2 regions of the Bacillus spongiae genome follow, and region 2 is predicted to be linked to the other one. Evidence: a T-box and tRNA genes for the amino acid it is inferred to sense, from the RefSeq annotation. Region 2 holds a T-box; the other holds one or more tRNA genes.
The links. A T-box is a leader RNA that pairs with one kind of tRNA and senses whether it is charged. The one in region 2 lies ahead of ileS (isoleucine--tRNA ligase), so its partner is inferred to be a tRNA-Ile.

Region 1 (15,050 bases), on a different contig from region 2:
AGTTAAGCTTTTCAGCGCCGATGGTAGTTGGGGGCTTCCCCCTGTGAGAGTAGGACGTCGCCAGGAAAATGGAGGATTAGCTCAGCTGGGAGAGCATCTGCCTTACAAGCAGAGGGTCGGCGGTTCGATCCCGTCATCCTCCACCATAATTGCCGGTGTAGCTCAACTGGTAGAGCAACTGACTTGTAATCAGTAGGTTGGGGGTTCAAGTCCTCTTGCCGGCACCACTTAAAGAACTCATTAGGATGTTTTAAGAGCCATTAGCTCAGTTGGTAGAGCATCTGACTTTTAATCAGAGGGTCGAAGGTTCGAGTCCTTCATGGCTCACCATTTTATTAGAAAGCATGCGGGTGTGGCGGAATTGGCAGACGCACCAGACTTAGGATCTGGCGCCGCAAGGCGTGGGGGTTCGACTCCCTTCACCCGCACCATTTTAAATATGCGGAAGTAGTTCAGTGGTAGAACACCACCTTGCCAAGGTGGGGGTCGCGGGTTCGAATCCCGTCTTCCGCTCCATAACTACTCTGTGCCGGGGTGGCGGAACTGGCAGACGCACAGGACTTAAAATCCTGCGGTAGGTGACTACCGTACCGGTTCGATTCCGGTCCTCGGCACCATTATAATACGCGCCCGTAGCTCAATTGGATAGAGCGTTTGACTACGGATCAAAAGGTTAGGGGTTCGACTCCTCTCGGGCGCGCCATTATAAAATGTCAAAAAAGCTCTACGAGCTATTATATTTAACGGGAAGTAGCTCAGCTTGGTAGAGCACTTGGTTTGGGACCAAGGGGTCGCAGGTTCAAATCCTGTCTTCCCGACCATTAAGAACATCATGATTTGGGGCCTTAGCTCAGCTGGGAGAGCGCCTGCTTTGCACGCAGGAGGTCAGCGGTTCGATCCCGCTAGGCTCCACCAATTAAACATTATAATATGGCGGTGTAGCTCAGCTGGCTAGAGCGTACGGTTCATACCCGTGAGGTCGGGGGTTCGATCCCCTCCGCCGCTACCATATTGGATTTTTATTCATTGATCTTGGACCTTTAGCTCAGCTGGTTAGAGCAGACGGCTCATAACCGTCCGGTCGTAGGTTCGAGTCCTACAAGGTCCACCATATTATTCGGAGGAATACCCAAGTCTGGCTGAAGGGATCGGTCTTGAAAACCGACAGGCGGGTTAAACCGCGCGGGGGTTCGAATCCCTCTTCCTCCGCCATTATTATATTTATTTAAAATGAATATAAAAGGAAATACATTTTATCGTCGCGGGGTGGAGCAGTCTGGTAGCTCGTCGGGCTCATAACCCGAAGGTCGCAGGTTCAAATCCTGCCCCCGCAATACATTGGTCCGGTAGTTCAGTTGGTTAGAATGCCTGCCTGTCACGCAGGAGGTCGCGGGTTCGAGTCCCGTCCGGACCGCCATTATAGTAACATGAAATAAGGCTCGGTAGCTCAGTTGGTAGAGCAATGGACTGAAAATCCATGTGTCGGCGGTTCGATTCCGTCCCGAGCCACCATTTTATGTTGGCGGCTGTGGCGAAGTGGTTAACGCATCGGATTGTGGTTCCGACATTCGTGGGTTCGATTCCCATCAGCCGCCCCATAAAAATAGTAAGCGGGTGTAGTTTAGTGGTAAAACCTCAGCCTTCCAAGCTGATGATGTGAGTTCGATTCTCATCACCCGCTCCAATGGGCCTATAGCTCAGCTGGTTAGAGCGCACGCCTGATAAGCGTGAGGTCGGTGGTTCGAGTCCACTTAGGCCCACCATAGTTTTCCGCAGTAGCTCAGTGGTAGAGCTATCGGCTGTTAACCGATCGGTCGCAGGTTCGAATCCTGCCTGCGGAGCCATAATGGAGAAGTACTCAAGTGGCTGAAGAGGCGCCCCTGCTAAGGGTGTAGGTCGGGTAACCGGCGCGAGGGTTCAAATCCCTCCTTCTCCGCCAGTATTAATTGGCCCGTTGGTCAAGCGGTTAAGACACCGCCCTTTCACGGCGGTAACACGGGTTCGAATCCCGTACGGGTCATTGAAAGCTATTCTATTGAATAGCTTTTTTTGTTGGTTCAACTATTCATTATTGAATGAATGTAATGGTTATATATTGTTTGCAAAATACTGAGCCTTGATAAAAAATCTTGATCAAACATACGTATTCAAAGAGAAACATTATGATTTGACGTCATTTCTTATTTTTCATTGCTTTTACAAATACCCCGTTTATGAGAAACCTCCTGTTCTATTGACGTTTGTTAACTTATCTTACCTTTAAAGTAATCCCTCTGTGACATCAGTACATTAAACTGTTTCTTCAGAACCCTGTTATTACGAATCAACTAATTAGACCCAATTCATTATTATTAAATATATAATTACTTACCCAATATAAAACCTCTTTGTTTAAACGTAAAGCGTGTGCCGGTTTGTACTTCTTTTCTACTAATTTTAAAAGAGGAAGTACAAAACGAATGGTTGCTCTACAACTATTTTTTTATTTGATGGATGAATGAGTGAGTTTGATAGAGGTAGGACCAAGGAAATGTTGAGAAAAATATAGTTGTTTCAATTCATATATTACAAAATCAAACAGAAAAATTTTAAAGTTAAAGATGATTTATTTGTAACCGTTTTCAATCATTTACACGAAAATTACTTTTCTAATAAAGTAATTTTTTTATGCAAATACATTTCTAGTTCTTTCGTCAACTTTCTACATTTTAAAAAAATGTAACCGTTTTCCTTTTATTATGTACATTGTTTCGTTGTAAAGGTGTAGTTTTCTGTCGGAAATTAGGGAGGGATATTTAAAGGAGATAAGCTTTTCTAAAAGAATACACTCATTAGTACATAAAATTGCGTAGGTGAAGATAATGACGAATAGTAATCCAAGTTCAACTGATATCCATTTATTTCATGAAGGCCAATTGTTTGAGGCGCATCGCACTTTTGGATCACATGTCTATAACCATAATGGTCGAAAAGTTACTACATTTTGTGTTTGGTCCCCAAATGCTGAAGCTATATCAGTAGTTGGAACTTTTAATGAGTGGGGGGAAAATGCAGACGAATTGTTGATGAAAAAAGTGAGCGACAGTGGAATATGGTTTGCAGTTCACCAAACTTCATTAAAAGGTCATCTTTATAAATACAAAATTGTAACGAAAGATGGACAAACGAAGTTAAAGACTGATCCATTTGCCTTTTATGCTGAAAGGAGACCCAATACAGCAGCAATTATTTCCGAGGATGAAGATTATGAATGGCAGGATGAAAAGTGGCTATTAAAAAGAAAAATGAAGCCCGCTTATGATGAGCCGATGTTTATTTATGAAATTCATTTTGGAACATGGAAGATTAAAGGAAAAGAGATGTTTTATACCTATCAAGAAATAGCAGACGACCTTGTTCCATATTTAGTAGAGCATGGATATACACATGTGGAAATAATGCCTATTACAGAGCATCCTTTCGATCGCTCTTGGGGATATCAAAGTACAGGTTACTATTCACCAACGAGTCGTTATGGAACACCTGAACAATTAAAGTATTTTGTGAATAAATGTCACAAGCATAACATTGGCGTTATCTTGGATTGGGTACCTGGTCACTTTTGTAAAGATAATCATGGCTTGTACCAATTTGATGGGTCACACCTTTATGAATATGCTACTGAAAAGGACCGAGAGAATTATGATTGGGGTACCGCCAACTTTGATTTAGGAAAAAAAGAGGTACAAAGCTTTTTGATATCAAGTGCAAGATACTGGTTAGATCAATTTCATATTGATGGCTTTCGCATTGACGCTGTAGCGAAGATATTATATAAAGCCAATCAAGATCATGATCAACTCATTCCTAACGAAGGGGGGATTGAGTTTTTAAAGAAACTTAATACGGCTGTATTTGAATATGAACCGAATGCTTTAATGATGGCTGAGGATTCTACTGACTGGCCTCAAGTAACATCTCCTGTCCATTATGGAGGACTAGGCTTCAATTATAAATGGAACATGGGTTGGATGAATGATGTTCTGAAGTACATGGAAACACATGAAAATGATCGAAAGCAAGTACATTCTCTTTTAACGTTCTCTTTACTTTATGCGTTTTCAGAAAACTTCGTTTTACCATTATCACATGATGAAGTTGTTCATGGAAAAAAATCATTATTAAATAAAATGCCAGGCGACTATTGGCAAAAATTTGCACAACTACGCCTTTTATTTGGTTATATGGTAGCACATCCTGGAAAAAAATTATTATTTATGGGTTCAGAATTGGCTCCCTTCTCTGAGTGGAAAGATTTAGATCAAATTGACTGGCATCTAGAAAAATATAACATGCATCGTGCTTTTAATGCATATGTTAAAGAGTTATTGAATTTATATAAAGAAGTGAAACCTTTCTTTGAAAAGGACCATTTATCAGAAGGGTTTGAGTGGATCGATGTTCATAATTATGAACAAAGCATTTTGAGCTTTTTAAGGAAAGGAAAGAAAAAAGACGATTTTGTCGTCGTTATATGTAATTTTACTAGCAAGGTTTATCACCATTATAAAGTAGGTGTACCAAACGCTGATTACTACATTGAGCTATTTAATAGTGATGATGCATTATTTGGTGGATCAGGGCAAGTAAATCGTGACGATATTGAAGTAGTACATGAATCATACCATGGGAGACCGAAAACAGTTGAACTAACAATACCACCTTTCGCTGTTGTATATCTTTATCCTGTTAATCAAGAGAGAGGAGAATAAGCGTATGGGAAAAACGAAGTGTGTTGCAATGCTATTAGCTGGAGGGAAGGGAAGTAGACTAAGTTCCTTAACAAAAAACCTTGCAAAACCGGCCGTACCATTTGGTGGGAAATATAGGATTATTGATTTTCCTTTAAGTAATTGTACGAATTCTGGTATTAGAACGGTGGGAGTGCTCACTCAATATCAACCTCTTGTTTTAAATACATATATTGGGATTGGGAGCGCGTGGGATCTAGATCGAAAAAATGGAGGGGTGACGGTATTACCTCCCTATAGTGAATCTTCAGAAGTTAAATGGTATACAGGTACGGCTAGTGCTATTTATCAAAATCTAAATTATATTGAGCAATATGAACCTGAGCATGTGCTCATTCTATCAGGAGACCATATATATAAAATGGACTATGCTAAAATGCTAGATTATCATACTAATTCTGATGCGGACGCCACCATCTCTGTTATTGAGGTCCCATGGAAAGAAGCAAGTCGTTTTGGGATTATGAATACAGATGAAGATTTTAAAATACTAGAGTTTGATGAGAAGCCTGATCATCCAAAAAATAATTTAGCTTCAATGGGCATCTATATTTTTAAATGGTCCTTGTTAAAAGAGTATCTGGAAATGGATGAACGTAATCCGGAATCTAGTAACGATTTTGGAAAGGATATTATTCCGATGTTAATTGAAGATGGCAAAAAATTAAAAGCTTATCCTTTCAAAGGTTATTGGAAGGATGTTGGAACGATTAAAAGTTTATGGGAGGCAAACATGGATTTATTAAGAGACGATTGTGATTTGAATGTATATGATCATTCATGGCGCATATACTCTGTTAATCCTAATCAGCCGCCACAATATATTTCAGAAAATGCAGTTGTGACAGAGTCTCTTGTTAATGAAGGATGTGTTGTAAAGGGCATGGTTATTCACTCAGTGCTCTTTCACGGAGTAGAAATTGAGAAAGATGCTGTCATCAAAAATACTGTCGTTATGCCAGGAGCAGTAATTGGAAAAGGAGCCTATTTGCAAAATGCAATCGTTCCTAGTAATGTTCACGTTCCTGAAGGAGCATTTATTGCAAATGAAGAAAGTGAAGAGGACGTTATTTTAGTTACAGAAGAGTATTTACTGTCACATATGGAGGAAGTATAATCACTTCAAAATAATGGGGGAGAGAATATGAATAAAGCAATGCTTGGCGTGATTGATGCTACAACATTTCATGATACACTTGAAGATTTATTGTTACATCGTTCTTTAGCTGCCGTTCCTTTGGCTGGTCGATATCGCTTAATTGATTTTGTACTATCTAGTATGGTGAATTCGGGAATTGAAAGTGTAGCTATTTTTCCTAAATATCAATACCGTTCCTTAATGGATCATTTAGGTTCAGGTAAAAATTGGGATCTAGACCGTAAACGAGATGGACTATTTTTCTTTCCAGCACCTGCACTAGAGACAATAGAGGACGGTCCTGGTTCATTTAACCACTTTGCTCATCATATGGATTATTTTAATCGAAGCCATCAAGATTTTGTTGTGATAAGTAATTGTTATAGCATAAGTAATTTAGATTTTAAGGCAATTTTAGATCGGCATATTGCCGAAGAATGTGATATTACTGTAGTAGAACAAAAAGGAAAATCATTAGAAATCTTTATTCTCTCAACTAAACTGCTAATTTCGTTACTAGAAAGCAGAGGACATACTGGTTATACATGTATGCAAGATGTGCTTATGGACAGTGAATATAGCATTAACACATACGAAAGCACCGGTTATGTAAAGAAAGTAAAAAGTATTATTGATTATTACGAAGCGAATATGGAAATATTACAGACTTCTACATGGAAGGAATTATTTAAAACGGATAACCCAATCTACACGAAGGTTAAGGATGAACCACCAACTAGATATATGAAGCATTCCATAGTAAGGAATTCCATGGTTGCGAATGGTTGTTTAATAGATGGTACTATTGATCGTAGTGTTATATTTCGTTCAGTCAAAATAGGTAGGGGTTCATCATTAAAAAATTGTATTGTAATGCAAAAAAGTCAAATTGGAGAGAATTGTGTTTTAGAATCTGTCATTTTAGATAAAGATGTAAAGATACAAGATAATGTTAAATTAATTGGAACTCCCGAAGAACCAATTGTTATTCGGAAGGGAATTATTCAAGGAGAGTTGATGAACTCGTGAAAGTATTATTTGCGGTATCAGAATGTGTGCCTTTTATTAAATCTGGTGGTTTAGCCGATGTAGCAGGGTCGTTACCAAAAGAATTGATAAAGTTAGGCACAGATGTAAGAGTAATTATGCCAAAGTATAAAGAAATATCTCAAAAATACCAGCAACAAATGAAAAAAGTAACTGAATTCAACGTACAAATTGGGTGGAGAAAGCAATACTGTGGTATTGAACAGTTATCTTTAGATGGAGTCACCTATTACTTTGTAGATAACATGTATTACTTCCATCGTGATACATTATATGGCCATTATGATGATGGAGAAAGATTTTCTTATTTAAATCGAGCAATTTTAGAAAGTTTACCCTATCTAGATTTTTTCCCTGATGTGCTTCATTGTCATGATTGGCACACGTCCATGATCCCATTTTTACTAAGAGCAGAGTACGTTCATCGTCCCGGCTATCATTTTATGAGAAGCTTGTTTACAATTCATAACCTCCAATTTCAAGGTATTTTTCCGAAGGAAGTTATGACTGATTTATTAGGAATTGATAGCTATTATTTCACACCTGAACACTTAGAGTTTTACGGGAATGTAAATTTCCTTAAAGGGGCATTACTTTCATCGGATTATATCACAACGGTTAGTCCTACGTATCGGAATGAAATTTTACAGGAATATTACGGGGAAAAACTTAATGGAGTGTTAAAGCAAAGGAATGATCAGCTATTCGGAATTTTAAATGGAATTGACGATAGCTTATATGACCCGAAATATGATCCATATATTTCCCCTTATCATGTAAATTCCCTTGACGGGAAAGCGGTGAATAAACGAAATCTCCAACAGGAATTTGGATTACCTGTCAAAGATCATGTACCAGTTATAGCATTAATATCACGTTTAACAAAACAAAAGGGATTAGACTTAATTAAATGTGTATTTCATGAAATGATGCATGAAGATATTCAATGGGTGTTATTAGGTTCCGGTGAGTATGAATTTGAACAATTTTTCCGTCAGATGGAAAGAGATTATCCAGAGAAAGTAAGAGCTCATATTGGCTTTGATGAGAGTCGAGCACACCGTATTTACGCAGGTGCAGATTTGTTTATGATGCCATCGAAATTTGAACCATGCGGCTTAGGACAAATGATTGCGATGAAATATGGTACACTCCCAATAGTTCGTGAAACAGGTGGATTAAATGATACGGTGAAATCATTTAATGAAGAAACAGAAGAGGGATACGGTTTCTCATTTAGCCACTTTAATGCACATGACATGCTCTATACATATCGCAGAGCACTGTATTATTATCATAAGCCAGAGAAGTGGCAAAAAATTGTTAAACAAGCAATGAGACTTGATAATAGTTGGGCACAGTCTGCTTATAAATATAATCAGCTCTATGCGGAGCTCATATCTAGGAGTGAGAGTCATGTTTTCTGATAAAACTGATTTCAAAGAAGCATTTTTAAAAAGACTAGAGATGAGCTATGGAAAACCGTTTCCTCATACAACGAAGCGTGACCAATTTCATACATTAGGGAATATGATAAGAGAGTATATTAGTATGAACTGGATTCATACTAATGAGCATTATCGACTTCAAAATCAAAAACAAATGTATTACTTATCAATTGAATTCCTACTCGGTCGGCTATTAGGTCAAAACCTTATTAATTTAGGAATCTATGAAATTGTAAAAGATGGTTTACAAGATTTAGGTATTACTTTAGATGATTTAGAAGAAATTGAGTCGGATGCTGGATTAGGAAACGGAGGATTAGGTCGGCTAGCTGCTTGCTTTCTTGACTCATTGGCTTCTCTTGATCTTCCTGGGCATGGAAGTGGAATTCGATACAAGCATGGATTATTTGAACAGAAAATTGTTGAAGGCTATCAAGTTGAATTACCTGAACAGTGGTTAAGACACGGGCACGTATGGGAAGTAAGAAAGCCAGATTTGACTGTAAATGTCCCATTTTGGGGAAGGGTTGAATCATTTGTTGACGATCAGGGAAATCTTCGGTTTGAGCATAGAGACGCAGAATATGTAAGTGCTGTCCCTTATGATAATCCTGTAGTGGGATATAAGAATTCAACTGTAAACACATTAAGATTATGGAGTGCAGAGCCTGCACGCTACCAACCTCATAAAGACATGATGAAATACAAAAGAGATACTGAGGCCATTACAGAGTTTTTATATCCAGATGATACCCATGATGAAGGTAAAATACTTCGATTGAAACAACAGTATTTTTTAGTATGTGCAAGTATACGTACAATCGTTGATTCATATCTTACAAAAAATGACGACTTATTGAAGCTACCGGAATACGTTGTAATCCACATAAATGATACACACCCTGTTTTAGCGATCCCTGAATTAATGCGGTTATTGCTAGATGAGTATAAAATGAACTGGGATGATGCATGGTATATTGTCACGAAAACATTCTGTTATACAAATCACACCACCTTGTCTGAAGCACTTGAAACGTGGCCTGTCCGTATTTTTCAGCCGTTATTACCACGTATTTATTCAATAGTTAATGAAATAAATGAACGCTATTGTCATCAATTGTGGCAATCATACCCGAATGAATGGGATCGAATAGAAAAGATGGCCATTATTGCTCACGGTGAAGTAAAAATGGCTCATCTAGCGATTGCAGGAAGCTTCAGTGTAAATGGTGTTGCCAAAATACATTCAGAAATATTAAAAAAGAGAGAGATGAATTTATTTTATCAATTCAGTCCAGAGAAATTTAATAGTAAAACAAATGGGATTACACATAGAAGGTGGCTGTTAAAGGCAAACCCAGAGTTAGCTCAGTTAATTACTGAAACAATCGGCTCTGAATGGATTCGATCACCTGATCATTTAACGAAGCTTCATGCATTTTCTAGTGACAGTTCTTTTCAACAAGAATTGGCAAAAGTTAGAAGGGTGAAGAAAGAAAAATTAGCTCATCGCATTTATCAACAAAATGGGATTGTTGTGGATATTAACTCAATCTTTGATGTTCAAGTTAAGCGGCTGCATGCGTATAAACGCCAGTTGTTAAATGTACTTCATATTATGTATTTATATAACCGTTTAAAAGAAGATCCTACGTACAATATGCTACCAAGGACATTTATTTTTGGAGCAAAGGCTTCACCTGGTTATTATTATGCAAAAAAGATTATTAAATTAATTCATAGCGTATCAAAGAAAGTAAATGCAGACCCGATGGTTAAAGAAAAAATCAAAATCATTTTTTTAGAGAATTATCGAGTGTCCGTAGCAGAAGAAATCTTTCCAGCAGCTGACGTTAGTGAACAAATTTCAACTGCAAGCAAAGAAGCCTCGGGAACGGGAAATATGAAATTTATGATGAATGGTGCACTAACCGTTGGTACGCTAGATGGAGCGAATATTGAAATTTTGGAGAGGGCAGGAAAAGAGAACATTTTTATTTTTGGCCTATCTGCTGAAGAGGTATTAAGGTATTATTCGCAAGGTGGATATTCTTCGATGGAATATTACCATTTAGACGAACGAATTCATACGGTTGTAAACCAGCTTGTAAATGGTTTCTTTTCTGAAGATGAATCTGAATTTGAACCGATTTTTGATTCTCTATTGGTTGAAAATGATTATTATTTTGTACTAAGGGACTTTGCATCCTATATTGATATTCACCAAGAAGTAGATGCAACCTTTCAAAAGCCTGAAAAATGGTGGAAGATGAGTATCGAAAATATTGCTAATTCAGGTTATTTTTCAAGTGACAGAACAATAGAAGAGTATTCGAATCACATTTGGAAGATTAATCAATACTCCTTCCATAAATAAAAAATTCTCATGTTTTACGAAATCATGAATTAGCACTAGTAATGATGGGATATTATACTTTTATGGATTACTACTAAAATTGATGATTCACAGTCTTAATGGATAGTACTTTCTTGATTTAACAGCTATGTTGGCAAGAACCTACGTTGACCTTAATAGAGTATAATTAACAATCCTGTTGAAGTTTCGCAGGATTTTTTCTTATTTCATTCACCAGCAAGGAGAGAATGAAATAATGGATACTATGTTTAAGGGAGTTTATAGAGAACTACCTTTCTTGCATTTAAAGGTGTTATAATAATCCAAAATGAAAATGGAGAAGGTGCTATGGTTTTCAATTGGAAAGAATCCTTAATGAAAAAGGCAAAATATATAACAGATCAAGAGCAACAACTCTTAATAAAAGCCATTTGAAGTAAAGAAACTAACAAATAACGATAAACACATATTTACTAATACTGTTACCTTGTGTTCTCAACAACTTGAGATAAACAATCAAAACTTAATTCCGGTGAAAATAGATTGGTTTTAATCGCCACTTTCTGATCTCTTCACAATTGAGCTCATCACTAATACTTCACTTAATTGTTACGCATTATTAGGTGTAATACATAGTTTATTTAATCCTGTTGAAAACAGCTTTCATGATGAAATTGCGGTGAAGAAACATATGTTCTCTAGTCGCTTAAGGACAGCGGTCTGGATTAATAATGTTGACGTAAACATTGAAATTAAAATAAAAAGTAACGATAAAGAAGGAATATTTAGTAGATTAAGAGGTGCAACAACCGAAGAAGTAAAAACCCTTAGTTCAGAAATACTCAGAGATTCGATTAAATCAGTTAAGGCGATTTCCAATAACCCTATTGAATTCTATGAACTTATATCCTTTGAACTGTTGCAAAAGGATATTACAGTTTGCAGTCCTAACATGGACATAGTCACATTACCGGAAGGTTCTACTGCCCTTGATTTTGCATTCTTTTTAAACACTACATTGGCAGCCAAAACGTCCGAGGTTAAAGTTAACGGTGTGATAAAGACGATGAATACCAAATTAAAAGATATGGATATTGTTGAGATTATAGTGAAAAATCAGATTACGATTAAAACAAGCTGGCTGAACTATGTTCAATCATCAAAAGCTATAAAAGAAATTAACCGAATAGCTAGCAATTAGCATTCTTGATTTAACGCATGTGGGTTAGGGTTATATGCGAATTTGAAATTTATGACCATACATAATAGGCAGCAAAAGCTTTAGTGAAGGCTACAAATTGGCATGAGACAGGTTTCAAAGATTAAAACCTTAGCAGATAAACAAGATTCAGGCAATACGATTATGTGAATAGACAAAGCACTCAGGAGCCTATGAGCCTATCTTCCATTTTGAAATGGATACATTGGTTAAATTATAAACGAAGAGATTAGTTCTTTAATGCGACATAAGAGGGAAATGAATGTATGTAACCTAGATTTTAAAAAGAGGTGTTACTTTGAGAAGGGTTGAAGTAAGTTCATATAATGAAAAATGGTCTTCCATGTTTACGGAAGAAGTTGAAAAACTTTCGCTTATTTTTGGAAATGAAATTGTAGATATTCATCATATTGGTAGTACTTCAGTACCGGGGTTAAAAGCAAAACCTGTCATCGACATCATGCCTGTTGTAAAAGACATTGACCTCGTTGACAAGCATTATCAAGAAATGCAAGACATTGGATATGACCCTAAAGGAGAGAATGGAATACCTAAACGAAGATACTTTCAAAAAGGTGGAGACAACCGCTCCCACCATATTCATATTTATGAGGTAGGAAGTGAAGAAATAAAGAGACACTTAGCTTTTCGAGATTACTTAAGGAAACATCCAGATGATAAGAAGAGTTATGGCGAATTGAAAGAAAAATTAGCCAAACAATATCCTTATGATATTGAATCATATATAAATGGTAAAGAGCGTCTCATAAAAGAAATAGAAGGAAAAGCATTGGACTGGTATGAAGAGGTTTGAAACGATTCTATAAATATTGATAATAAACTATAGCGTGATGAAAGAATACGGAGCTTTTCTGTAATAGAGAAGCTCTTTATTTAATGAGTTGAGCTAGATAATGGAATAAGGCTTCTAAACATTCTTAGACAACGGTATAAAATTATGAAGAAAGCTTCACCTAATAAATGGCTAGACCTTCCAAGAATGTAAGGTGAAAATTCTTTATTTATATACATAGATAGTTAAGTAATACATAATTAAAGTAGAAGTATGTGTAATGAATACACGTACAGTAAAAAGGTTAATATTCTGACAAAAAATATTGAGTCATTCACTTTAAATAGTTAAAAGGCGTAAGTGGTAGATATCTGTGACTTATTGCGTCCGTATAATGTTTTGGTCTTCAGGTAACAATGAAGAATTGGTTTAAATGTGTGGTGTAGACTCTTAATTTGAGAGGTGTAGATTGAAATAGAAAAAATATAAAGGAAAGGGTGAAATAATGTGGAAGAAAAAGCAGTATGAATAATTCAATACTCGTTTAGAAGAATAAAGGTTGGATACACAACCCTTGTCTTATAAGACGTTTTACTAAAATATTTGTGTTACTGGGGATTCCTTAAGTTGTCAAAAATAAGAGAGCTCTTTAAGTTAATATATAGAAGGGAGAAACCGATATGAATATTGATACGAAATATTTAGTCAGATGGGGTATACCAGGTTGGATACTAATCATGATTACCGGACCTTTTATCTTTTTTGAATTTAAAGATGAGATAGTGAAACTTTCGCAAGAGGTCAACTTTATTGCCCTGGGAGCTTTTTTAACGGCTATAGGGGTTCCTTTAGGGTACTTACTGAATCAAGTACACCATTCTTTATCTTGGGTCATTCCTAAATATAGAGAGTGGGATAAGTATTTTGATAAAGAGATAGCAGTAGACGAATATTTCTTTAAAAACGAAATAGGAAAGATGCAGAAAGAGCGATATAGATATTTATTATCTAGAAAGCATGAACTAGGAGGTTTAAAGGTTAGTTTACTATTCTCTCTAATCATTATTTTAATTGTATCAATCTTAACCAAGTTCAACTGGTGGGAAGTCTTATATTTCATAACAGTGTTTATATTTTATTTACTTATCCACTATAGTAGTAAATATTCAAGTATGAATGTTGAAAAATACTTTTCTTACTACCTTACAAAATCAATGAATTCCAATAAAGATGATTAGATCCTACAGGAATGAAAAGAAACTTACTTTCCCCCACAATGTTAAAAGCTAAAATTGATAAAGACGGGAATTCAAGTCTAGTGATACTGTAAGGTTGATATTGTTGAATAATAATATTATTAATGAATGATATTATTCTAGCGAGACGAGGATAAGGATTTAGCAGGGAGAGTCTGAAGGGACATTAAATCTAAGATACCTTTGGTGAAAAAAAGTAAGATATCTTTTTGCTGACGATTAATGATTACATAGAAATAGTTCAATTATCCTCTACAAATTAGGCAAAATTACTTATCCATTAATTCTTATATTTTCTATATAAAAAGTAAGAATATTTCTAAAAAATAGTGAAATTATTCTAATCAAATCTTATAATGATATGTAAATAGTACTATTATAATAGTAAATCATAATCAAATACTAACAAGATAGTAAAAAGGGGCATTCAGGTTGAGAAAAATAGTAAAATGGTTTGTTTATTTAATAGGGGTTCTAGGTCTTTCTGTTGCATTATTTTTAGCATATGTGACCATTACTGAAGAGGTTCCTGAAGATGTAATTAAGTTGGAAATTGAAAATAACAACCAAACGGAGCTGAAGCAAGGAGTTCCATTTAGTACAACTATTTTTAATATTGGATATGGGGGATTAGATAAAGATCAAGACTTTTTTATGGACGGAGGAAAAGGCTCAGGTGCAAGTAGTAAAGAGCAAGTGTTAACCAATATTGATAATATGCAACATTTTTTAAAGAAAACAGATTCGGATTTCATTCTCATACAGGAAATAGATGTTAAATCGAAAAGATCTTTTAACACAAATGAAGTTGATATATTTACGGATAGTTTGGAAGGGTATGGTTCAACCTTTGCTTCTAACTATAATACTCCTTGGGTACCGGTTCCTATTTTAAAACCAATGGGCCATGCCAATAGTGGGATGAGTTCTTTTTCAAAGTATAAGATAGAGAAGTCAACTAGATACCAGCTGCCAGGAAGAGAAAAATGGCCCGTTCAATTGT
Region 2 (15,050 bases):
CTCTCTCTTTTACGGTCGAATACTTAGAGGTATTGTTTCTGCTTGGTTGGATCATAGCTTTACAGCAGTTAATTAGTATCTTTGTCCGCAATGATGGCAGTCCTACTTTATCAATGGTTGCCCTCGGCATGACTGCAATTGTTAATATTGGCTTAAATTATTATATGATATTTATTTTAGAGCTAGGGGTGTTCGGTGCTGCGCTTGCCACTGTCCTTGCAAGCTTAATTGGTTTAATTGTGCTCTTGCTCCATTTTTTCAAGAAGTACACGAATTTACGTAAGCTCTCGTTCCAGTGGTCATGGAAAATGTTGAGAAGAATTTTCCTAATTGGATTTCCAAGTTTTTTTTCTGAAGCAGGTACGCTTGTTTTTATGGCTGGTTACAATTTAACGATTGTAGGTTTACTTGGAACGGACGGAGTGGCTGCTTTCTCAGTCGTTAACTATTTGCACGGCTTCTTGTTCCTATCATTTTTTGGAATTGAGTCGGCACTTCAGCCAATGATTAGTTATTATCATGGTGCAAAAGAAAAAGGACGTATAATAGAGAGTTTGAAGATTGGTGAGAAGGCTTCCTTCACCTTAGGGTTGTTTCTGCTTATTGTCGGATTTGTTACTGCTCCTATCCTGGTTTCGCTCTTCGGTTTAGAATCCGAAGAGGTCCGCAAACTTGCAATTCAGGGAATACGCTTGTTTTTCATTGGGTATGTATTTCTTGGTTTTAATTTTGTCTATATGACATATTTTCAATCGATAGGTGAGATTCGCAAATCTACAATTATAATCTTTTTACGCAGTTTCTTCTTTCTATTGCTTCTACTGTGGCTATTACCAAAACTCATCGGCATAGCAGGTGTCTGGCTTGCAGTACCACTGGCGGAAATACTCGTTGCACTACTGCTTGTCTTTTTTACGAGAAAGCACGTAATGATGCAAACTGGACAAAGAAATTCCTCTGTTTAAGCGCTGTTAAAGCTAATAGTTATTGGAAGTATGCAATGTTAAGAATTAATTGGGAATTAAAAGCAAGATTTAATTGTTTTTCAATAAAGTCGCACTGTTTAACCCCTTTAGATATGTTATCTAAAGGGGATTTCCGTTAAACTTGTGTATTAATACAAGTCTAGTAATCTCATTCGAAAAATTCTTTTACTTGTTGGTACATATAATTTTTATTTAACCAGAGGGCTTGCTTGACCATATAATTATCTGTCAAAATATCTTTCATATCCTCAGGTCTATTCTGCCAAATTGCAGGAGAGGGTAGTAAATCTGAATTTATACTTTCATGATAATCCGACTCCCCAGCTGAAGGTCGAATGTGAAGTATCTGAGGACCACTCACTTGGCTCGGCAGGTTGTTCTCTATTTCGTAACCTTTCTTATTTTTGGCACTTATCTTTACACATTTAAACGTTAACTCGACACCACTAATGAGAGCTTGTTTAATTAATTCCCATGTTTTTTTTACTGTACCCATGAGTTCGTTTTCTGGCATATACCAAAACTTTGCACCTTTAAATATCTCCCCTTCTGGTGTTTTCTCGTAAACGACTAATAAGAATTTTGTTGTGGAAAGATAGTCATACACTCGAGTATCTTCCCAATCAAGGGTACTAATATCTTTAATAAAGCTAACATCCGATCCAAGTTTAAAGCCTTGAGTTGTGAGTCTTCTTTCGGATGCTTTCTTTCTCTGATTTGATGCTACGGTAATTATTTTTACAGCAATTCCAGCTTTCTTAAACTCATCTGTTTTTTCTAAATCACCTTTTAGATTAAACATCTTCTGTGCAATTAGCCGTGAACTTGCTTTGTCATTCTTTTTTTTAATTCTAACATCAAATTTTTCTGCTAAGCTTTTTTTATCCATATTGTAGAACGGTTTAAACTGATCAAGAATGATTTGTTCAAACGTTTTGTGTTTTAACTCGGATAAATTTTTTATGACATGCTCTTCAGTATCAAATTGTTTAGCATCAATTTTTTTATGTAATTCAGGATAGTCACTTTGATAAGAAGCGTAAGTTATTGAACTCTTTAATTCTCCCTGTACAATTCGCTTCGTAATTTCCTTCATATACGTTGGCCTTAAAGAAAAAGCTCGTCTATGTGCTTTCTTATCACTAAACGGTTGTGTTGTTTGGTTCTCTGCAGTTTTACTTCCTTTGGTCACTGCCCCAAGGTATTGTGTCATACCTTCGGAAATGTCCTCAGCCCTCCCCTGTCGAATCATATTCATTATAATGTTCCAATCATTCTCAATGATTGCCCAATCATCGTCTAATAAGTCTTTCAAATTAAAAAGAATAGAGTGGGTTATTAAGAAATCTGGGTAGGTTGGGTATTCCTTTCCTTCGAATTGTAAATAATCAACTGGATTATATTTATACAACATTAGTTCTACAAGCTTTGACTTTTTTAAAAAGGAAGAATTCTGGAAATCCCTCTTGTGTTCTTCATTAAAATCAAAAATGTTAAGAACTAGTCTTTCTTTGGCACCCCAAGAATTTTCGGTTCTGAAAAATTTAAGCCCAGCACATTTGAGTTCTACACCTAGATTATTGAAATCAGCCTCAGGTCGACTGTTATTCGCTAGCCCGAACCAATCTTTTTCAATTGCATTTCCAAGCCAACCTTTATTTCTTGGACTAGCATACCACTTATCGACATTCTCCTGTGTGACAAGCTCCTTTATCATTTTACCAACGGCAGCTTCACCACGTTCTTTTACCTCTCGAATTGTTTTATATTCTCTATCCATCGTTATCTCCCTAATAGAAAATTCTAATTTTTTGTTCAAATTAATTATAAATTACCTTCAATTTTTTGTCTGTATAGGTTATAACAAACCAATAAAACAATGAAGCATTCCAGGAGGGAGCAAAAAGTATGATTATACTACGTTTGAATGAAATTATTAAAGAGAGAAAATGCGCCAAAAGGATTTAGAAAAGCTAGTGTGCCTCGTGAAAGTTCTATTAGTGATATGGTTTGGGGCATCCGTACTACAGTGAATTTAGAACAATCCCAGAAGGTAAAGGACGGTTTGGAAATTACCAATTATAAAGAAACTTTTGAGAAAGTTGAGTAAAAAGTGAAAGTCTAAGTATAAAGTATTTTCAATGTTTGACGGGGTTAGAGGCTTCCTAGTAGGTCTTGATAATGCTAACTTAACAATCAAAGAACTGTTTTTTGAAATAACAAACACAAATCAATTTGAACCATCCATAAATTACTAGATGCCTTTGAAGTAGAGGCTGTAATTATCCGCATGTTCAACACAGTAATGATGATATTATGCAGGTCTCAAATAAAATTTCGAGGAAATGAAAGCATAAGTTGTTTTCTCTACCAATTTTATATTCATAGTAATTAGTTTCTCCTTTTTAAGTAAAACACAAAATATAATTCTGTTTAATTATAGGTCGTACACCTTTATATTTTGTCCTGCTCGATTATGACTGCCATTAGTCAATTAACCCAATATGAATACACTAATAAATATCCCGAACACAATCCATACGCTAAGTTGTTTATCAATTCTTTTATTAAGAAATTCAAAATATGCTTCAGCTTTTCTTAAAATATAGTTGAGAAATAAACAGATTAGAATAATACCTGAGAATTCAAGCCAATTTTCATTATTAAATAATGGCACAATAAAATTAATATACAATCCAAAAAATAGTAAACCGACCAATAAGCTTAAAATAGTTAATACTCTCATTTACTCCATCCTTTCTTGTACAAATTATATTACTCTCCTATTTATAACACTCAATTTACACTGCTAAAAGCATCAGCAATTTTATATCTTTTATTTTGGGTCACAGCTACTTTCTAGTAAGAGATGTGTGCCCTATTCATTTTATCTATCTTTACCATTGTTGCTTAAATGGTTAGGGAAACGTTGAAGGTCCTTCTTTGCCATGTTGATGCTTCCTACATCCCAGTGAAAATTTAATAAAGTCTACTTAGTGTTAACCTATCAGTTGACTGAGAAAAGGGATTATAATTTAGTACCAATAGAAAATGTATTGAATTATTGAACCTTTAAACATTTAATATTTCCCATCATTTTTCAGAATCAATTAATAGTATATTAAGAAAATTGACAGAGATTATTAACTTCTCTTACGTACTATTAAATGGTGAAAGTGATAAATCCTTACGATGATCATTCAACCATAGTAGAAGTTATTAAAGAAGGGAAATTTTGTAGTTTATATGAGATGTCAGTCTTTTTTATTGTGTAGAAGGTTGGGAGCAAAAAGCTTTTATAGATGATTTCCATAAATAGATCTTCATAATGTACCCTCCTATTAATTACCCACTATTGTGTATTGACCAAAAATAACTGAATAATGGTTAATCCACATAAATCATTAATAGCCTAGACTATTCAAAACGATAGAGTGAGGAGGAGCTGTTAGCAAAAGGAGAAGCTCAAAATAAAATGTTTCACAGTCTGTTTCTCTTACTTAGATTTGAAAGGTATGACTTATAACAATCTTAGGTATTGTACAGCTGGACGAAGGTTAATGGTACATACTTGAAAAAATGACAGTGGGAAACTAGAGGAAACAACTTATTTACTGAACAGGAGAATGCTTGTAGAAAGAGATGATGATGTTGCAGGGGTAATATGATGAAATTCATTTTCTATTAGGCGTTGTACATTAAGCAATTGTTCGATGAATTATTAGCGTATGCTGATAAAAAAATGTAAATAAAACTAAACTAATCTCATTTTTTTCACTTTATTAACTTCATTTAATTTACGGCTGTTTTCATTTTCGATAGGGAATAATTCTTCACTTCATCATGGAGTGTGAAAGAAATGGTTTCTTATACCATTTATAGTAGCATTCTATAAAATAAAATCAAAAAATTATCTTTTTAAATGATCAATAAAGGAGAGAAAAAAATGAAGCTTAAAAAAGTGCTATCTGCTTCACTTATTGCTGGAATGTTATCTACTTATTATTCACCTTCAACACAAGCAGAATCTTTTGAGTTTATTTCTGAGCAAGAAAGTAACAACGTAATTGAAAATGCGAATATTGTTACCATTAAGCCATCGTATGATGATGATCAAAATGTAACCAAATTTACAGGAGCGTTGTCTTCCCACGACGATGTAGATTGGGTAAAAGTAGTTTTTCCAGATCAACCTGGTTCTAAAAATATAGGAACCTACAATGGCATCGCAGATAAGGTAGGGGATGGTGAATTTGACTTTATTAAATTAGAAGTCTATTACGAAGAAAACGGACAGCTGGTGAAGTTCGATGAACATACTCAATATGAAGATTTGCCAAATGTTGTATATTTACGCCAGAGTTTCTTAACTCCGAAACGGTATATTAATGAAAGGTTTATTAATGTAAAATATGCGGTTCCTTTAAAATTCGATGCAAACGCTCTAAGTAATCCTTCAGATGATTTAATTGACACGGATGTATCAGAAGAGAATGAAGCGGGAGTAGAGAGTGAAACAGCAGAAGAGAATGAGGTGGCAGTAGAGAGCGAAGCACCAGAAGAGAATGAAGCACCAGAAGAGAATGAAGCGGAAGTAGAGAGTGAAGTATCAGTAGAGAATGAAGTGGCATTAGAGAGTGAGGCGTCAGTTCGTTCAGATGGACCAATTACCATTTTTTCTGAACAAGAAAGTAACAACGTTATAGAAAATGCAAATACCATTACAGTTAACCCATTGTATGGAGGTGCTGAAGCTGGAAATATCACTAAATTTACTGGAGCGCTGTCTTCCCATGACGACGTAGACTGGGTAAAAGTAGTTTTTCCAGATAAACCTGGATCTAAAAATATAGGGGCATACAATGGCATCGCAGATAAGGTAGGAGATGGTGAATTTGACTTTGTTAAATTAGATATTTATTACGAAAAAAATGGTCAACTTGTGAGGTTCGACGAAAATACGGAGGACTCACCGAATATTGTGTATTTACGTCAAAGCTTCCTATCTTCGAATTCATTTATTAATGCTAGATTTATAAATGTAAACTATACATTCCCATTAACATTTATTGAAGATCTACATGAATCGAATAATTATATTGGTTCTACAGTTCAAGAATCAGAATTTGCTGTTATTCCATCTGGAGAAAAAGTACGTTCAACATGGACAAGTCAATTTGATCATTACGATAATTTTGCTATAACAGACGGCGCGCCAGACGGTATATTATCTTTTGAAGTTGGTTACTCGAATCATGACTTTAATTCTTGGAAAAACACTAATAGAGCGGTTTTCTATACTGTTTATGCTGTAAAAACAGATGGTTCACTTGAGAGAGTTTTTGCTACTCTGACTGCAGGTATTCCAAATCAAGTTTATAAATATTCTTTAAATGTAAACAATCCAGAGTACACAGGCACGTATATTTTAGAATTAACAAATACCATTGATTCAAATAGTGAATACACAGTTAAAATGTCCTTTCAGAATAAGTAAAAGAGATATAGTTTCGTTTCCCCTTTGGTTCTAGTTGGCCGAAGGGGTGTTCTAATACCTGAAGGACTTCACACGTTAAAAGTAGTATAGGATACAACCACTATACACACAAAGTACGGAGCTTGAAAACTATGTATATTCGCGGATATTTATTTATTGAGCTACAAAAAGCCAACTCCCAAAAAATAAGGAAGTTGGCTTTCATTATAGTGTTCAACTGAGGGGTGTTTCAAGAATGTATACATAATTAAAAGAAAAAAATTAAGAATCATTTGTACCTAGCTTCCCAGATACTTTAGATCCACCCTTTTGATTGCTACGGAACCAAAATAAAAAGGGGATGAGTAGTAGTGATAAAATGCCTCCGGTCAAGGAAAGTGTTGTATAACTGGAATGTGCTACAACCATACCAGATAGTGCTCCTCCAGATGCACCAGCCAAAGCAATCAAGACATCAACAGATCCTTGCGTCTTAGCTCGTGTAGAAAGGTCTGTCGAATCGATGATGAGTGCTGTTCCACTAATTAAACCAAAATTCCAGCCAAGTCCGAGCAATGAAAGAGCAATAATGAGGCCTATTAGTGAATCAGCAGGTGCGACTGCCGCGAGACCGCCAGCAGCGAGTAAAGTAGCACCTGCAGCAACGGCCATTCCGATACGCCCAATTTTATCGACAAGAATTCCTGTGACGAGAGATGGTAGGTACATTGCTCCTATGTGAAAACCGATGACGAGTCCTATTTTGGTTAAGTCATGTCCATTATTCCCCATATGGATAGGGGTCATAGTCATAATGGCAACCATCACTATTTGTGTTAAGACCATAATGGTTGTCCCGGCGATAATTCCTCGTTTGTTGATTGCTTGCGATTGAGAAGTTGTTTCTGGCTGTTCACTTTCTTCTGTTTCCTTCATTTTGGAAATCGCTTTTGCGACATTGAAAGGGTCAGGACGCAGGAAGATTAATAGCACCAGGCCAGCTAGGGTGAAGGCAACTCCAGATAGAATGAAAGGGCCCGATAGAGCAGCGAAGCCTATTGACGTAGCAAAATCACCCATTACATCCACCAAGTTTGGACCGGCTACTGCCCCTAATGTTGTGGAGACCAATGCCACACTGATTGCGGTTCCTCGCTGCTTAGGTTTTGCAAGGTCTGTACCTGCATAACGTGCCTGTAGGTTTGTTGCGGTTCCAGCTCCATAAATGAAAAGGAATAGGAAAAACAGGAAAATATTATTGATTGCCGCTGATATCACAATTCCAAACCCTCCGAGACCACCAGCAAAGAATCCTGCCGTGAGTCCAAAGCGTCGTCCAAACCGTTGAGAAATCCGTCCTACAAGTAGAGCGGATAAAGCAGATCCCAAAGTAATCAATGCAACGGGAATCCCTGCAAAACTATCCGTGCCAAGCATGTCTTGCGCAAGGAGAGCGCCAACGGTTATTCCAGCTGCAAGTCCAGCTCCTCCAAATATTTGTGAAATGACGATGATAATCAATGTTCGACGATATAACATTTGTTGCTTTTCTGGATGATCAATATAGCTTTGTAATTGATCGGATTGAATTTCTTTAGCGTCAGTATTTTTTCTATATGACATTACATTATCCCCCTTTTGTTGGAATGGAATCTCAATTTAAATCCTTTTATTAAAAATCGATTGAATAAAGATGAGTACTCTTTTAAATGTCTTTTTTGAGGTGCAAACAATTTAATCATTACATCATTAGACTACTCTTTATAGTAGATTGTTTTGTTATCCTTGTTATTGAACGTGTTCACTTATTACGATAAGAAGGAAACGTCCAATAGCGTATGGATTTTCTTGAGCTCTTTGAGAAAAGCCACTTGAAGGAAATGGTCAATGGGCTTCCTTAAAACGTAGGAATGAGGACTCTAAAAGTGAGGGGAAATAACCTATTGAAAACTTATAGACATCATTCGTACGTGACTAAAAATTGAGCCATTTATTCTTATGTGTCTTTAATTGAGCATACGTATAGACAAGGTAGAGCAGGTGCTTATAAAAAGAATGTAGTGAAAGCAAGTATTTCATCCATTAGATGAAATTGGTGGGGGACAGAAGAAAAATGTTTAGTAATCTACACTCACGTTAATCGAAGAGTAGGGATGTTTGCTGTGCAAGTTATTACATTAACACAATTTGAAGTAGAAAAGAAGTAAAAAAGACTAGAGGGTCTTTCATATGAACAGAGTTTTGTTCAGGTGTACGATATTCCTTTTATTTATAAGTAGGAAACGAGTAGTAATCAAACGTTTGTTTAAAAAAAACCTCTCAGGAATACTATTCCTAAGAGGTTGGTTTTAGTTGAATTTATTTTTGCAATCATCGTTCTTGTTAGGACAACTTTAAAGAAACATTAATCCATTCATCTCCAAATTTCACTTTGAGTAGTTGTTCGGATTCTGGTAAGTTGTCAAAGTGGAGGTGCTGAACAAGAACATTTTCTTTTATTAGGCTTTCAAAGCGCTGAATGATTTTTCTTGTATCCTCAGTTGCTGAAATGGTGATTGAGATATAGCTTTCAACAGGTAAATTGATTTTTCTTCGTGTATCTTGTACTGCTCTAATTAGTTCTCTAACTTGACCTTCGTCAATTAAATCAGGTGAGAGTTTTGTATCTACTAGGACCTTTAACTGGTTGTCACCCGCTATCTCGAAGCCAGAGGAAACGACATATTCAACGTGGATATGCTCTTTTAGTAACGTTACGGTTTGGTCCTCAATCGTTATGGTTAGCTGCCCGTTGTCTAAGAAGCGTTGCTTTTCTATTTCATTTAGACGACTAACATATGTTTTGACTGCATTTACCCGCTTCCCAAATGCAGCACCTGCCGTTTTAAAATTTAATTTAAGGACTGCCGAGTTGTACAAGGATAAGTCTTTAGTAAAAAGAATCTCTTTTATATTTAATTCGTCCTTTATGATTGTATTATAATCATGTAATAGCTGTTTTTCTTCATTATTCCAAACGACAATTTGCTGCAATGGTTGTTTAACCTTAATGCTTTTTGTGTTCCGAATACTCCGGCCTAGTTCCACTATTTTTAAAATCGATTGCATATCCGCTTCTAAAGCAGGGATAATCATGGATTCGTTTGCAGTTGGATAGTCTTGTAAATGAACGCTTTCTTGATGTAACTTCAAGTGTATATCTTCTGAAACATACGGTACGAAAGGAGCTAGCAAGCGACTAATCGTTGTCAGTGCTTCAAACAGTGTGGAATGGGCTGCTCGTTTATCTTCTGACAGGCCAGATGCCCAAAAACGAGTCCTTGATCTCCTTACATACCAGTTGCTTAATTCGTCAACGAAAGAGGCAATCTCACGTGTAGCGAGTGTAAATTGATATTGATCCATAAAGCTATTAACAACCTTCATTGTATGGTGAAGGCGTGAAAGAATCCATTTGTCTAAAAGATCTCTCTTTTCTATATGGTGTCTATCATAGTTAAACCCGTCAATTTTTGAGTATAGGTCATAAAACTTATACGTATTATTTAACGTATCAACCAATTTTGATTTAGCATCTTGAACGATTTTTTTGGAAAAACGTTTAGAATTCCATGGTGAACTATCGACTAAGAATGCCCAGCGAAGTGCATCAGCACCATATTCCTTTATGAGGCTAACAGGTTCTAAAGCATTTCCTTTACTTTTGGACATTTTTTGCCCGTTTTCGTCGAGAATATGTCCAAGTGATAAGACGTTTTTATAGGGCGCTTTTCCTGTAAATAAACTAGATACAGCAAGCAGGCTGTAGAAAAAACCCCTCGTTTGATCAACCCCTTCAATGACGACATCTGCTGGAAATTGGGATTGGAATTTTTCGATAGATCCGAATGGGTAGTGATGTTGTGCAAATGGCATCGAACCGCTATCAAACCACACATCGATCACTTCTGGTGTTCTCTCCATAACCTCATTACATTTGGGACATGTACACTTCACTTCATCAATGTAGGGCTTATGCAACTCAATATCGCTCCTGAGCTGGGTTGTTGCTATCTTTTGTAGCTCTGCAATACTGCGCGGCGCTTCCTCGTGGCGACAGTGAGAACATCTCCATACATTTAAAGGTGTACCCCAGTAACGGTTCCTACTTATATTCCAGTCCATAAGATTATCAAGAAAATGGCCAAATCGTCCATCTTTCATATGCTCTGGATACCAGCTAACCGTTCCGTTGTTTGCAAGCATTTCTTCCTTTATAGACTTCATATTGATAAACCAGCTATCCGTTGCATAATAAAGCAGTGGGGAGTCACATCTCCAACAATGTGGATAACTGTGTTCATATTTCTCTTTGTGATAAAGTAATCCAAGTTCAGAAAGCATTTTGATGATGTCGACATCACAGTCCTTGACAAATTTTCCTGATAGCTCAACCACCTCATTCGTATAACGCCCCTGCTGATCGACGACATTAATAAAGGATAGGTGGTTTTGCTGGACGGTTCTATAGTCATCTTCGCCGTAAGCTGGGGCAATATGGACAACACCTGTACCGCTATCTACTGTCACATAATCTGCTAATACTATTTTGTGTCCTTTCTCTACAGCCACATAGTTAAAAGGAGGTTCGTATCGTTCTCCCTCAAATTCATGGCCACTATGTTCACTTAACACGGTTATATTTTCGCCGAGCACTTTATCCACTAATGATTTGGCGACGATATAGGTCACATTTTCTTTTCTTGCACGTACATAAGTTAGCGTTGGATTCATGGCAAGGGCAACGTTTGCTGGCAATGTCCACGGTGTTGTCGTCCAACCTAAGAAATATTCCTCTTTCTTGTTAAGCCGTTTGAACTTTACGGTAGCCGATAAATCTTTTACATCTTTGTAGCCCTGTGCTACTTCGTGCGAGCTTAAAGATGTTTGGCAACTAGGACAATAAGGGGAAACGCGATGTCCTTTATACAATCGTCCATCCTTGTGAACGGTACTTAAAATATTCCATACACTTTCAATGTACTCATTGCTTAAGGTTAGATAAGGACGATCCATATCTACCCAATAGCCAAGCTCTTCAGTAAATGAACGCCATACCTTCTCGTAAGCGAAGACACTTTCTCGGCACTTATCAATAAATTTCTCCACACCATATTGTTCAATCTCTTGTTTTCCTGAGATTCCGAGTTGCTTTTCAACGCCCAGTTCAACGGGAAGTCCATGTGTATCCCAGCCGGCCTTTCTCTCTACTTGAAAGCCTTTCATTGTTTTATAACGAGCTACGACATCTTTTACCGTTCGTCCGAAAGCATGACCAACATGGGGAAGACCATTTGCAGTTGGAGGTCCTTCATAAAAGACAAACGGCGTTTTACCGTCTCTTAATTGAACGGATTGTTTAAAGGTATTAGCCTCATTCCAATAGTTGCGTATACGTTCCTCACGCTGGACAACCGTTTCTAATTCTTTCTTTTCGTTAGAGTTCATGGATATCGCTCCTATATAAGATTAAAAAAGCACACAAAACCCCGTCCCAAGAAAGGGACGGGGTTACCGCGATACCACCCTAATTCTATTGATCCGATCAATAGCACTTAGCAACGTACAATCATACGTGTTCCTTTTAACGGTAGACACCCGGTTAGACTTACTACTATTCAGCCTAACTTCTCAGAGAGGATTTTCACGTTACACTCAAACACTGACTTGCACCAATATGTCAGCTCTCTGTGGATCAAGACGAAACGTTACTCTTTCTCATCAACGAATTTGTGTGCTTTAATTGGGATTCATTTTAACAAACATATAATCTTATATCAAGTGTTTTTTGGAATAATTTCCACCTAAATGTAAAAAGGAACAGGGATGACGATAATCTATAGATATGCTTTCGTTTTATTATTATGATGCGAAAACTCGAAACTCTTGATCAATTTGATGTATAATAATCTATGAAAAAAGGTGAACGAATCAATTACAGAAGTAATGGGAAGACATTGATTCAAGAAGAAAGCGAGTGTGGATAAAATGGGTCGTAAGTGGAACAACATAAAAGAAAAAAAAGCGTCAAAAGATGCCAACACAAGCCGTATATATGCTAAATTTGGTCGTGAAATATATGTCGCAGCAAAGCAAGGCGAACCGAACCCAGAATCGAATCAAGCGTTAAAAGTTGTATTAGAACGAGCGAAAACATACAGTGTGCCAAAGCATATTATTGATCGTGCGATTGAAAAAGCAAAAGGTGGATCTGAAGAAAACTATGATGAGCTTCGCTATGAAGGCTTTGGTCCTAACGGGTCTATGGTCATCGTTGATGCCTTAACGAATAACGTGAATCGTACAGCATCCGAAGTGCGTGCAGCCTTTGGGAAAAATGGTGGAAATATGGGTGTGAGTGGTTCTGTTGCGTATATGTTTGATGCAACAGCGGTTATTGGCCTTGACGGAAAAACAGCAGATGATGTACTTGAAATATTGATGGAGGCAGATGTGGATGCTCGAGATATCTTTGAAGAAGAAGATACTGTTATTATCTATGCTGAACCTGACCAATTTCATGCAGTGCAAGAAGCATTGAAAAATAGCGGAGTAACAGATTTCACTGTTGCTGAACTTACGATGCTACCTCAAAGTGATGTTACTCTTTCGGCGGATACGCTAGCGCAATTTGAAAAAATGATTGACGCCTTGGAAGAATTAGAAGATGTTCAACAAGTGTATCATAATGTAGATATCACTGAATAAAGACTCTTCACTATGAACTAACGATAAATGCCTTCTCGAAGATATAAGAAAAGTTTATCTTCGAGAAGTTTTTTTTGTAGCCATGTTTGAACTTGGGTTAATTTTGTGGACATAAAGCCTTTCTGTTAGCTGTGTTGTAAATAGGTGTCGTGCTAAGATACAAAGGAGAATAAGAAAATGAAGCGATAAATACACTTCTGCCGATTGAATAATGGGGTGTTTTCCATTATGATGTTTGTAACATTCCTACGAAAACCACAACATTGTGAAGATGTTGAACCTATGTTTCATAATGTATATTCTGCTGAATAAGTATGAAGGTACCAATTATTTTGTAAGGTTTTACGTAGCCTCTGGACACCTCATCCATGATAAAATGTATAATACATTTTCTAAATTCCAGACGATTCTTTCCACCTCTAGATGTAGACAGCTTTCTGTTGAAGTACATAAGGTAGATAGTAGATGAAATCTTCTTATATTGAGGTGAGTAGGTTGGCTGAAATGTTTTTGAACCATATTGATGAGTGGGGCGTATGGGGGATTTTTTTATCTTTGTTCATTGAGGGCAGCGCTTTCCCATTTATAGGGACGTTCTTTATTGTTACCGTAGGATTTGTGTTAGAATTATCGTGGCTTAGTGTTGGTCTAATTTCGATATTAGGAAGTATGTTTTATGCACTCGGCAGCTACCTTCCTTATTTTATCGGCTATCGATTAGGTCATTCGGTTGAGCTGAAATTGAGTAAAGAAAACCGTGAGAAGTTAGAAAAAACAAGAATAACTTTTGGGCGGTATGGTATATGGGGAGTAGCGATTGCTAGCCCGCTTCATTTTGGAAACGTCGTTCCTTTCCTCGCTGGTATGTCCAAAATGAACCTTAGTAAGTACACTCTATTAACAATGCTCGGAATTGCTCCATCTACTTTTTTATTGTTAAGTGTCGGTCAATTTTATGAAGGGGATAAGGATGCGGTAATTGAACAAATTGTTTCGTACCAAACTTATCTACTCATTGCGTTTATCATTTTGACCTTTGCATATGGACTAAGTAAATATCGAAAACGAAGAAGAAAGCAGCTTCATTAATGTAAATAAAATTTTTTTTGAAAAAAAGGTTTACAAGTAGTATTTAGTCGGGTTATAATTATCTCGAAGTTGAGATACTTCATTAAAGAAGAGTGATATATGATTTTGACCATTTTTTTGGGTAGAAATCTCGAAATAAAAATATATATAATTAGGATAAAAGAAAGGGAGAGACTAACATGACAAACGTACTATATGTAAAATCTAATCCAAAGGCAGATGAAGCTTCTTATTCAGCACGATTAGCCAACTCATTTATTGAGGCATTCAAAGAAAAAAATCCAACAGCTGAGGTCATTACACTCGATTTATACAAAGAATCGATTCCAGTTATCGATCAAGAAGTATTAACTGCTTGGGGTAAGCTAGCCGAGGGAGCGGAATTAACAGTATCTGAAGCTACAAAAGTAACGCGTTTAGGTGAATTAGTTGATCAATTCCTAGCAGCAGATAAAGTTGTTTTCTCAGCGCCAATGTGGAACTTTGGTTTCCCTCCATTACTAAAGGCTTATATTGATGCTATTTCTGTAGCAGGTAAAACGTTTAAATATACAGAAAATGGTCCGGTGGGCTTAGCTGGAGACAAGCAAGTTGTGTTACTTGAAGCTCGTGGTGGAGTACACTCTGAAGGACCAACTGCGGCTATGCAGCATACAGCAAGCTACCTTGAAGCGGTTATGGGCTTCATAGGTGTGAAAGATTTCAACGTAATCGTAACGGAAGGGATGGCACAAGCTCCTGCAGAGGCAGAG

Region 1: it encodes a tRNA-Ile, which carries the amino acid that the T-box ahead of ileS (isoleucine--tRNA ligase) is inferred to sense. The anticodon was not compared.

What each region holds. Positions count from the first base shown of each region.
Region 1 covers NZ_JBBAXC010000031.1:8,541-23,590, reverse strand. Annotated here, with positions in the region: rRNA gene rrf (5S ribosomal RNA) at 1-66, shown strand, start outside; tRNA gene WAK64_RS21595 (tRNA-Val) at 71-146, shown strand; tRNA gene WAK64_RS21590 (tRNA-Thr) at 152-227, shown strand; tRNA gene WAK64_RS21585 (tRNA-Lys) at 255-330, shown strand; tRNA gene WAK64_RS21580 (tRNA-Leu) at 347-431, shown strand; tRNA gene WAK64_RS21575 (tRNA-Gly) at 442-516, shown strand; tRNA gene WAK64_RS21570 (tRNA-Leu) at 529-617, shown strand; tRNA gene WAK64_RS21565 (tRNA-Arg) at 627-703, shown strand; tRNA gene WAK64_RS21560 (tRNA-Pro) at 745-821, shown strand; tRNA gene WAK64_RS21555 (tRNA-Ala) at 840-915, shown strand; tRNA gene WAK64_RS21550 (tRNA-Met) at 933-1,009, shown strand; tRNA gene WAK64_RS21545 (tRNA-Ile) at 1,035-1,111, shown strand; tRNA gene WAK64_RS21540 (tRNA-Ser) at 1,120-1,212, shown strand; tRNA gene WAK64_RS21535 (tRNA-Met) at 1,261-1,334, shown strand; tRNA gene WAK64_RS21530 (tRNA-Asp) at 1,341-1,417, shown strand; tRNA gene WAK64_RS21525 (tRNA-Phe) at 1,437-1,512, shown strand; tRNA gene WAK64_RS21520 (tRNA-His) at 1,523-1,598, shown strand; tRNA gene WAK64_RS21515 (tRNA-Gly) at 1,611-1,684, shown strand; tRNA gene WAK64_RS21510 (tRNA-Ile) at 1,687-1,763, shown strand; tRNA gene WAK64_RS21505 (tRNA-Asn) at 1,770-1,844, shown strand; tRNA gene WAK64_RS21500 (tRNA-Ser) at 1,849-1,939, shown strand; tRNA gene WAK64_RS21495 (tRNA-Glu) at 1,949-2,020, shown strand; gene glgB (1,4-alpha-glucan branching protein GlgB) at 2,862-4,751, shown strand; gene WAK64_RS21485 (glucose-1-phosphate adenylyltransferase) at 4,756-5,907, shown strand; gene WAK64_RS21480 (GlgC family sugar phosphate nucleotidyltransferase) at 5,935-6,957, shown strand; gene glgA (glycogen synthase GlgA) at 6,954-8,402, shown strand; gene WAK64_RS21470 (glycogen/starch/alpha-glucan phosphorylase) at 8,392-10,800, shown strand; partial or broken gene WAK64_RS21465 (nucleotidyltransferase family protein) at 11,351-11,548, shown strand; gene WAK64_RS21460 (TGS domain-containing protein) at 11,699-11,980, shown strand; gene WAK64_RS21455 (GrpB family protein) at 12,297-12,812, shown strand; gene WAK64_RS21450 (BA5345 family protein) at 13,472-14,029, shown strand; gene WAK64_RS21445 (endonuclease/exonuclease/phosphatase family protein) at 14,480-15,050, shown strand, end outside.
Region 2 covers NZ_JBBAXC010000024.1:13,776-28,825, forward strand. Annotated here, with positions in the region: gene WAK64_RS20100 (MATE family efflux transporter) at 1-965, shown strand, start outside; gene WAK64_RS20105 (MutH/Sau3AI family endonuclease) at 1,135-2,766, opposite strand; gene WAK64_RS20110 (hypothetical protein) at 4,933-6,483, shown strand; gene WAK64_RS20115 (MFS transporter) at 6,745-8,085, opposite strand; gene ileS (isoleucine--tRNA ligase) at 8,845-11,949, opposite strand; T-box leader at 12,000-12,235, opposite strand; gene WAK64_RS20125 (YebC/PmpR family DNA-binding transcriptional regulator) at 12,490-13,209, shown strand; gene WAK64_RS20130 (DedA family protein) at 13,675-14,298, shown strand; gene WAK64_RS20135 (FMN-dependent NADH-azoreductase) at 14,478-15,050, shown strand, end outside.